DNA from 2 places in the Pseudoalteromonas sp. CF6-2 genome. Region 2 is predicted to be linked to the other one. Evidence: predicted binding sites of a transcription regulator. Region 2 holds the regulator's gene; the other holds the start of a gene.
What was found. The regulator FliA, encoded in region 2, starts transcription of late flagellar genes. The targets are predictions, from matches to a motif close to CTAAAGNTNNNNNNNNNNNNGCCGATA.
Positions count from the first base shown of each region.

Region 1: L3Q70_RS15105 (DUF5610 domain-containing protein) is a predicted target of FliA. The motif match lies at 1,600-1,626, and genes of this name have one in related genera.

Region 1 covers NZ_CP091442.1:3,263,064-3,266,490, reverse strand. Annotated here, with positions in the region: gene L3Q70_RS15115 (DUF523 domain-containing protein) at 1-390, shown strand, start outside; gene trmA (tRNA (uridine(54)-C5)-methyltransferase TrmA) at 393-1,490, opposite strand; gene L3Q70_RS15105 (DUF5610 domain-containing protein) at 1,656-2,777, shown strand; gene murI (glutamate racemase) at 2,839-3,427, shown strand, end outside.
Region 2 covers NZ_CP091442.1:2,512,964-2,516,390, reverse strand. Annotated here, with positions in the region: gene flhF (flagellar biosynthesis protein FlhF) at 1-807, shown strand, start outside; gene L3Q70_RS11710 (MinD/ParA family protein) at 800-1,660, shown strand; gene L3Q70_RS11705 (RNA polymerase sigma factor FliA) at 1,687-2,397, shown strand; gene cheY (chemotaxis response regulator CheY) at 2,438-2,821, shown strand; gene L3Q70_RS11695 (protein phosphatase CheZ) at 2,839-3,427, shown strand, end outside.

The sequences.
Region 1 (3,427 bases), 750 kb from region 2:
AACCTATTAGACCCAGGATTAGAATCACTCAAACAACAAAAAAGGTTAGTTTCCTTTTGTCCTGAAGTGGCTGGTGGTTTACCTATCCCAAGGCCGCCCGCTGAAATTAAAGAGGGTCGAGTGTTAACGAAAGATGCAGAAGATGTCACTGCTGAATTTATCGCAGGAGCAGAACAAGCCTTAAAAATTTGCCAAAAGCATAAAATTCGTTTTGCTTTACTAAAAGAGTCCAGTCCCTCCTGCGGGCGTAACACAATCTACGATGGCAGCCATACGGGGCATAAAGTTATAGGGATGGGTTTAACCGCACAGTTATTACAAAGTAATAATATAGAGGTGTTCAGTGAAGAGCAGTTGCCAGCGCTATTTGCTGCGCTGGCAGAAAACTAAACTTATTTACGTTGTAAAAATACACCAGACTCAATGTGATGCGTGTATGGAAATTGGTCAAATATAGCAAAGCGCTTAACTTCGTGTGTTTTACAAAGGTGCTCAAGGTCGCGTTCAAGCGTATCTGGATTACATGAGATATAGATAATATTGTTGTAATTGGCCACGAGATCACAGGTGAGCGTGTCCATTCCTGCACGGGGTGGGTCAACTAAAATACTCTGACAATTATAACTTTTCAGATCAATGCCTTCTAAGCGAGAAAACGTGCGTTCACCTTTCATGGCTTGCGTGAACTCTTCGCTCGACATGCGAATAATATCTAAGTTATCCACTTTATTTTGTGCAATATTATATTGTGCAGAGTAAACAGATGATTTAGAAATTTCAGTTGCGAGTACACGATCAAACGAGTTCGCTAAAGCAATCGAGAAGTTACCGTTACCACAATATAGTTCGAGTAGATCATTCTCTAATGGTTCACAAAGTGCTTGTGCCCATTCAAGCATCTTAATATTTACTTTGGCATTTGGTTGGGTAAAGCTATTTTCTACTTGTTGATAAATAAGCTCTTTTCCATTGACGTTTAGGCGCTCTACGACGTAGTCATTACCAATCACTTCTTTTTGTTTACGTGCGCGGCCAATAAAGTCGATGTTAAATTGTGTACTGAGTTTTGCTTTTAGTGCTTTAATTGCCTCTAACCACTCATCACATAAGGGCTTGTGATAAAGCAAACTGACAAGAATCTCACCACTTAAAGTTGATAGGTAATCAATTTGAAATAACTTACGGCGCAGGATTTCACACCCTTTTAAGTTTTCAATCATTGCCTGCATAACTTCACCGACTAAAGGCGCAGCAGGGTCAAAATTTTCAACGCGAATTTTCTCTTTGGTTTGTTGATCAAACATAATGTGAAATAGATCATCACCTTCATGCCAAACGCGAAACTCAGCTCGTTGACGGTAGTGAATTGGATCAGAGCTAAATACTTCTAACTTTTCAACACCGAAACGTTGAAACTGAGAAAAGATGCGCTGCTCCTTTTCACTTAGTTGTGCATCATATTGAGTTGTATCAATTTTTATAACCGCCATGGCTGATTACCTTTTATCTCTTAGCTTTATATCGGCGCTATTGTAGGGGGCATAGAAGATTTGTCTAGTTTTGTTACTTATTTTTGGTGTTGTTTTTTTATACAGAAAACTTAAGTTTTCTAACTTTTAGCCGATAATGAGGTAATCATCACATGGAGTCGGATCATGAAAATTGGCAACCAAGGCTATATGCCTAATACAAACGTAAATAAGTACAATGGTAAGCAACCATTGCAGCAGCCTAAAATTCAAAGTGCTCATGATAGCTATCAGCAAAGAGGGCGAGAGTTGGCCGCTAAAGTACTCGGCGATAAACTTGCCGCTGAGTTAGGGTTACCTGTTGTAGAAGAGAAAAAAGATAAGCCCCTGTTTGACTTTGAAGCAATCGTTAAGAATGTACTTGATTTCGTTGGCGGCGCTATTCGCAAAGCAAAAGCGGATGGTGCAGATGATGAAAAACTTAAAAGTATGCTGGGTGAAGCCCGAAAAGGCGTTCAAATGGGAGTTGATGAGGCTTATGAAGAGCTAAAAGGTTCAAATCTGCTAAATGACGATATTGAAGAAGGTATTGAGAAATCAAAAGAAGGTATCTTCAGTGGTATAGATCAACTTGAGGAAAGTCTTTTTAACCCCAAGCCAGCTTCTGTGTCGGTAAGCCAAGCACAATATATAAGTTTACGAAATAATGCTGAGTATACATTCACGACAGCAGAAGGCGATGAAGTGAGTATCAGTTTTGCAGATGCGTATACTAGCCAATCTGCCAGTGCTTATAGCAAGCGTGGTGGAAATGAAGCATTTGTAAGTGAGTCATCACAATCTCGCGAGCTTTCATTTTCGATGTCAGTGAATGGTGAACTAAATGAACAAGAGCAAGAAGCAATTAATGCGCTTATGGAAGATTTACAAGGAGTGAGCGAGACCTTTTTCTCAGGTTCATTAGATGAAGCATTTAAACAGGCGCAGGAACTTAGTTTAGGTAATGAGCAGCTTGTTGCCTTCTCTATGGATCTTAAACAAACGAAGACTGTTGCAAGCATAAAAGGCTATGAACAAGTCAGGCCTACTCCTGAAAAAGATGTCGCAGAAAAGATAGCGCCATTTAATGATGACTTGAAAGAAACCTTGAATAAGGCAAATGAACTTGGTTTACAAAATCAACTTGCTGGTATTTTAGAGTGGTTAAATCAAGATAAAGAAGAAGTGAGCAAGTTAGTCGACTATACCAAGACCATGCTTGAGCAGATGAATAAGATCAACGCTGACATCGAAGAGCTAAAATCGTAAGCTTTCTTTTTAAATAACTGCATGGCAAACTTCTGACCTTTGATTTTCAGGGGAAAGCAGTTTGTCAGCTCATATCATGGTATTTGATTCAGGTATTGGAGGTACTACTGTACTTGAGCAAATTCAACAACTGATACCTGAAGCCACTTATAGTTACTTTATGGACAATGTACTATTGCCCTATGGTGCTCAACCGCCGCAAAAGATCATTCAACGCTTACTGGCTTTAATTCATTTTATTGAAAGTAGCGCATTGCAAGTTGATATCTTAGTAATAGCTTGTAATACCGCTTCGACCTCTGCACTCAACATCATTCGTAGGCACACTCATATTGAAATAGTAGGTGTGGTACCTGCAATTAAACCCGCTTGCCTAATAAGTAAAACAAAACATATCGGTCTAATTGCCACTCCCGCAACTGTAAATAGTCATTACACTAAAGCACTTATCAAAGAACATGGTAAAAATACGAAAGTAAGCTTATATGCATCAACCAAGCTGGTGAAGTTAGCTGAAACATTGTTTCATACTCATTCATTGTCTAACTATGAGTTTAATGAAGAAATAGCTGCACTCAATATTGCTGATGATATTGATGTGCTAGTATTAGGTTGCACACATTTTCCATTATTAGCAAATACATTAGCGA
Region 2 (3,427 bases):
TTAGCGGGGATGGGAATTGAGCGTGATGTTGCTGAGCAAATGGCGTGTTTTATTCCAGACGATGTTTCACGTCAACAAGCTTGGCAAGCACTCCTGCAAATGGTTGAAAACCAAATGCACACCACCAATAACGAAATCTTACGTCAAGGCGGCGTGTTTGCACTTGTTGGGCCTACAGGGGTTGGTAAAACAACCACCGTTGCTAAGCTTGCTGCGTTAGGAGCCCAAAAATACGGTGCCGACAAAGTTGCATTAATTACGACGGATACATACCGGATTGGTGCCTACGAACAACTTGCTACCTATGGCCGTATTATTGGCTGTGGTGTTAAACAAGTAAAAGATGCAAATGAATTGGCTGAAGTGCTATACCATTTACGTAATAAGCGACTAGTATTAATAGACACAGCGGGAATGAGCCAACGTGATTTACGCTTGACTGAGCAGCTTAATACACTAATGCGTAATCAGCGAGTTGATATTCGTAGTTACTTAGTATTAAGTGCTACAGCACAAATAAATGTGTTGCAAGAAACCGTAAGACACTTTAAAAAGGTGCAACTAAGTGGTTGTATATTCACTAAGTTGGATGAATCGCTAAGTTTAGGTGAGATTATCAGCATAGCGATTCAAAATCGTCTTCCGATAGGGTATCTTACTAATGGTCAGCGAGTTCCAGAGGATATTCGTGTTGCAAATGCCGAAAAACTAGTGAAAAAGGCTGAGCAATTGTATTTAAAACGAGCAAAAGCACAACATTCACGACGTCAAGCAGTAGCGTCGAGCACAGTAGGGATGTATGATTAACACAGTATTAGATCAAGCAAGCGGCCTGCGCAAAATGAATCAAAATAATAATAGTGGCGTTAAAGTTATCGCTGTGACTGGTGGCAAAGGTGGTGTGGGTAAAACCAATGTTTCACTAAATACCGCTATTGCACTCGGTCAGCAAGGAAATCGAGTATTAGTACTTGATGCCGATTTGGGATTGGCAAATTGTGACGTCATGCTTGGCCTTCGTGTTGAACGTAACTTATCTCATGTTTTATCTGGCGAATGTGAGCTAGATGAAATCCTTGTTGAAGGCCCTGCGGGGATTAAAATAGTCCCTGCAACCTCTGGTTCGCAGAGCATGGTGGAACTAAGCCCTTCTGAGCATGCCGGCCTTATCCGCGCTTTTAGCGAGTTAAATACAGAGTTTGATATCTTAATTGTTGATACCGCCGCGGGTATTTCCGACATGGTATTAAGCTTTTCACGTGCAGCACAAGATGTCGTTGTGGTTGTATGTGATGAACCTACCTCCATAACCGACGCCTATGCACTTATTAAAGTACTGAGCCGTGAACATGGTGTATATAAATTTAAAATTGTTGCCAATATGGTCCGCAGTATGCGTGAAGGCCAAGAATTGTTTGCTAAACTATCAAAAGTAACCGATCGTTTCTTGGATGTATCTATGGAATTAGTTGCAACAATACCGTATGACGAAAATATGCGTAAATCGACTCGACGCCAAAAAGTGATTGTTGAGTTGTTTCCTAGTTCGCCAGCAGCAGTCGCATTTAAAACATTAGCAACAAAAGCAGTTAAGTGGCCAATACCGAATCAACCATCCGGTCATTTAGAATTTTTTATTGAAAAACTAGTAAACGGCTAACTATGACAACATCGGTGAATAAAGCGATGGGATATCAATCAGCAAACAATTTGAATGCGATTGTCGAAAAGCATGCCTCTTTAGTCAAAAAAGTGGCATGCCATTTAATTGCTCGTTTACCCGCCAGTGTTCAATTAGACGATTTAATTCAATCAGGCATGATTGGCCTTATAGAAGCATCAAAAAACTTTGATGCAGGCAAAGGAGCGAGCTTTGAAACCTTCGCTGGTATACGCATTCGCGGTGCGATGCTTGATGAAATTCGTCGCGGGGATTGGGCGCCTCGCTCTGTTCACCGAAATGCACGCCTCGTTGCTGAAACCATAGCCGCACTAGAAAGTACTTTAAATCGAGAACCCAAAGATACAGAAGTTGCTGAAAAACTTGATATTACGCTCGATGAGTACCATCATATCTTACATGATGTAAATTCTAGTAAAGTTCTGGGTATTGAGGATTTAGGTGTTGATGAAGACGTTATTACACCTATGGGGCAAGATTTAGCACTAGACAAACCGTTTAATAACGTTAAAAATGAACGGTTTAACCAATCTCTATTAACGGCTATTCAATCGTTACCGGAAAGAGATGCACTTGTTTTATCTTTGTATTACAACGATGAAATGAATTTAAAAGAAATAGGGCACATACTCGACGTAAGTGAATCGCGTGTGAGTCAAATACATGGTCAGGCGATGATTAAGCTCAAAGCAAAAATCAATGACTGGATTAATTAGTAGTAAGTAAATATAGGTTCAAACCTCACCGGAGGATGTTTTGGATAAAAACATGAAAATTCTTGTTGTTGATGATTTTTCTACAATGAGACGTATCATTAAAAACCTGTTAAGGGATTTAGGTTTCACCAATGTGCAGGAAGCTGATGATGGTTCAACAGCATTACCAATGCTACAAAATCAAGAATTTGATTTTGTTGTCACCGATTGGAACATGCCAGGTATGCAAGGTATTGATTTATTGAGAGCTATTCGTGCCGACGACAGCCTAAAGCATATTCCAGTGCTCATGGTGACAGCTGAAGCGAAAAAAGAACAAATTGTTGCTGCTGCTCAAGCGGGTGTAAATGGTTATATCGTTAAACCATTCACTGCTGCGACACTGAAAACCAAATTGGAAAAAGTGTTTGAACGTTTAGGTTAATCTAAGGGGAGAGGCTTATGTCAGCACTTGCTGCGCCTCAAATAAGTTTAGAGCAAGCTCGTCAACTTGTTGAGTATCTTGAAAATGGTGAACAAGAAAAAGCGGATAAGCTAATACTTGACACAGCATCAAAAGAACAATCAGAGCTGTTTGCAGAAATTGGTAAATTAACGCGACAACTTCATGAAGCGCTAAAAAACTTTGATCTCGATACGCGTTTAACTGGCTTAACAACGGAAGCAATACCCGATGCTAAACAGCGCTTAAATTATGTCATGGAAATGACAGAAAGCGCCGCTAATAAGACCATGGATGCAGTGGAAGCAAGTTTGCCAATTGCTCAGCAACTTGCAGACGATATAGCGACGATAAAACCTACGTGGGATCGTTTGATGAATCGAGAAATTGAGCTCGGTGAATTTAAATCGCTATGTCATAGCTTAGATAAGTTTATGAACAGCTCGCAAACTAAAACAGATGAGTTACAAGGCTTGATGACGAATGTGCTGATGGCACAAGATTATCAAGACTTAACAGGGCAAGTTATACGCCGAGTCATCGAATTAGTACGCGAAGTAGAAGACAGTTTAATCAATCTTTTAACTG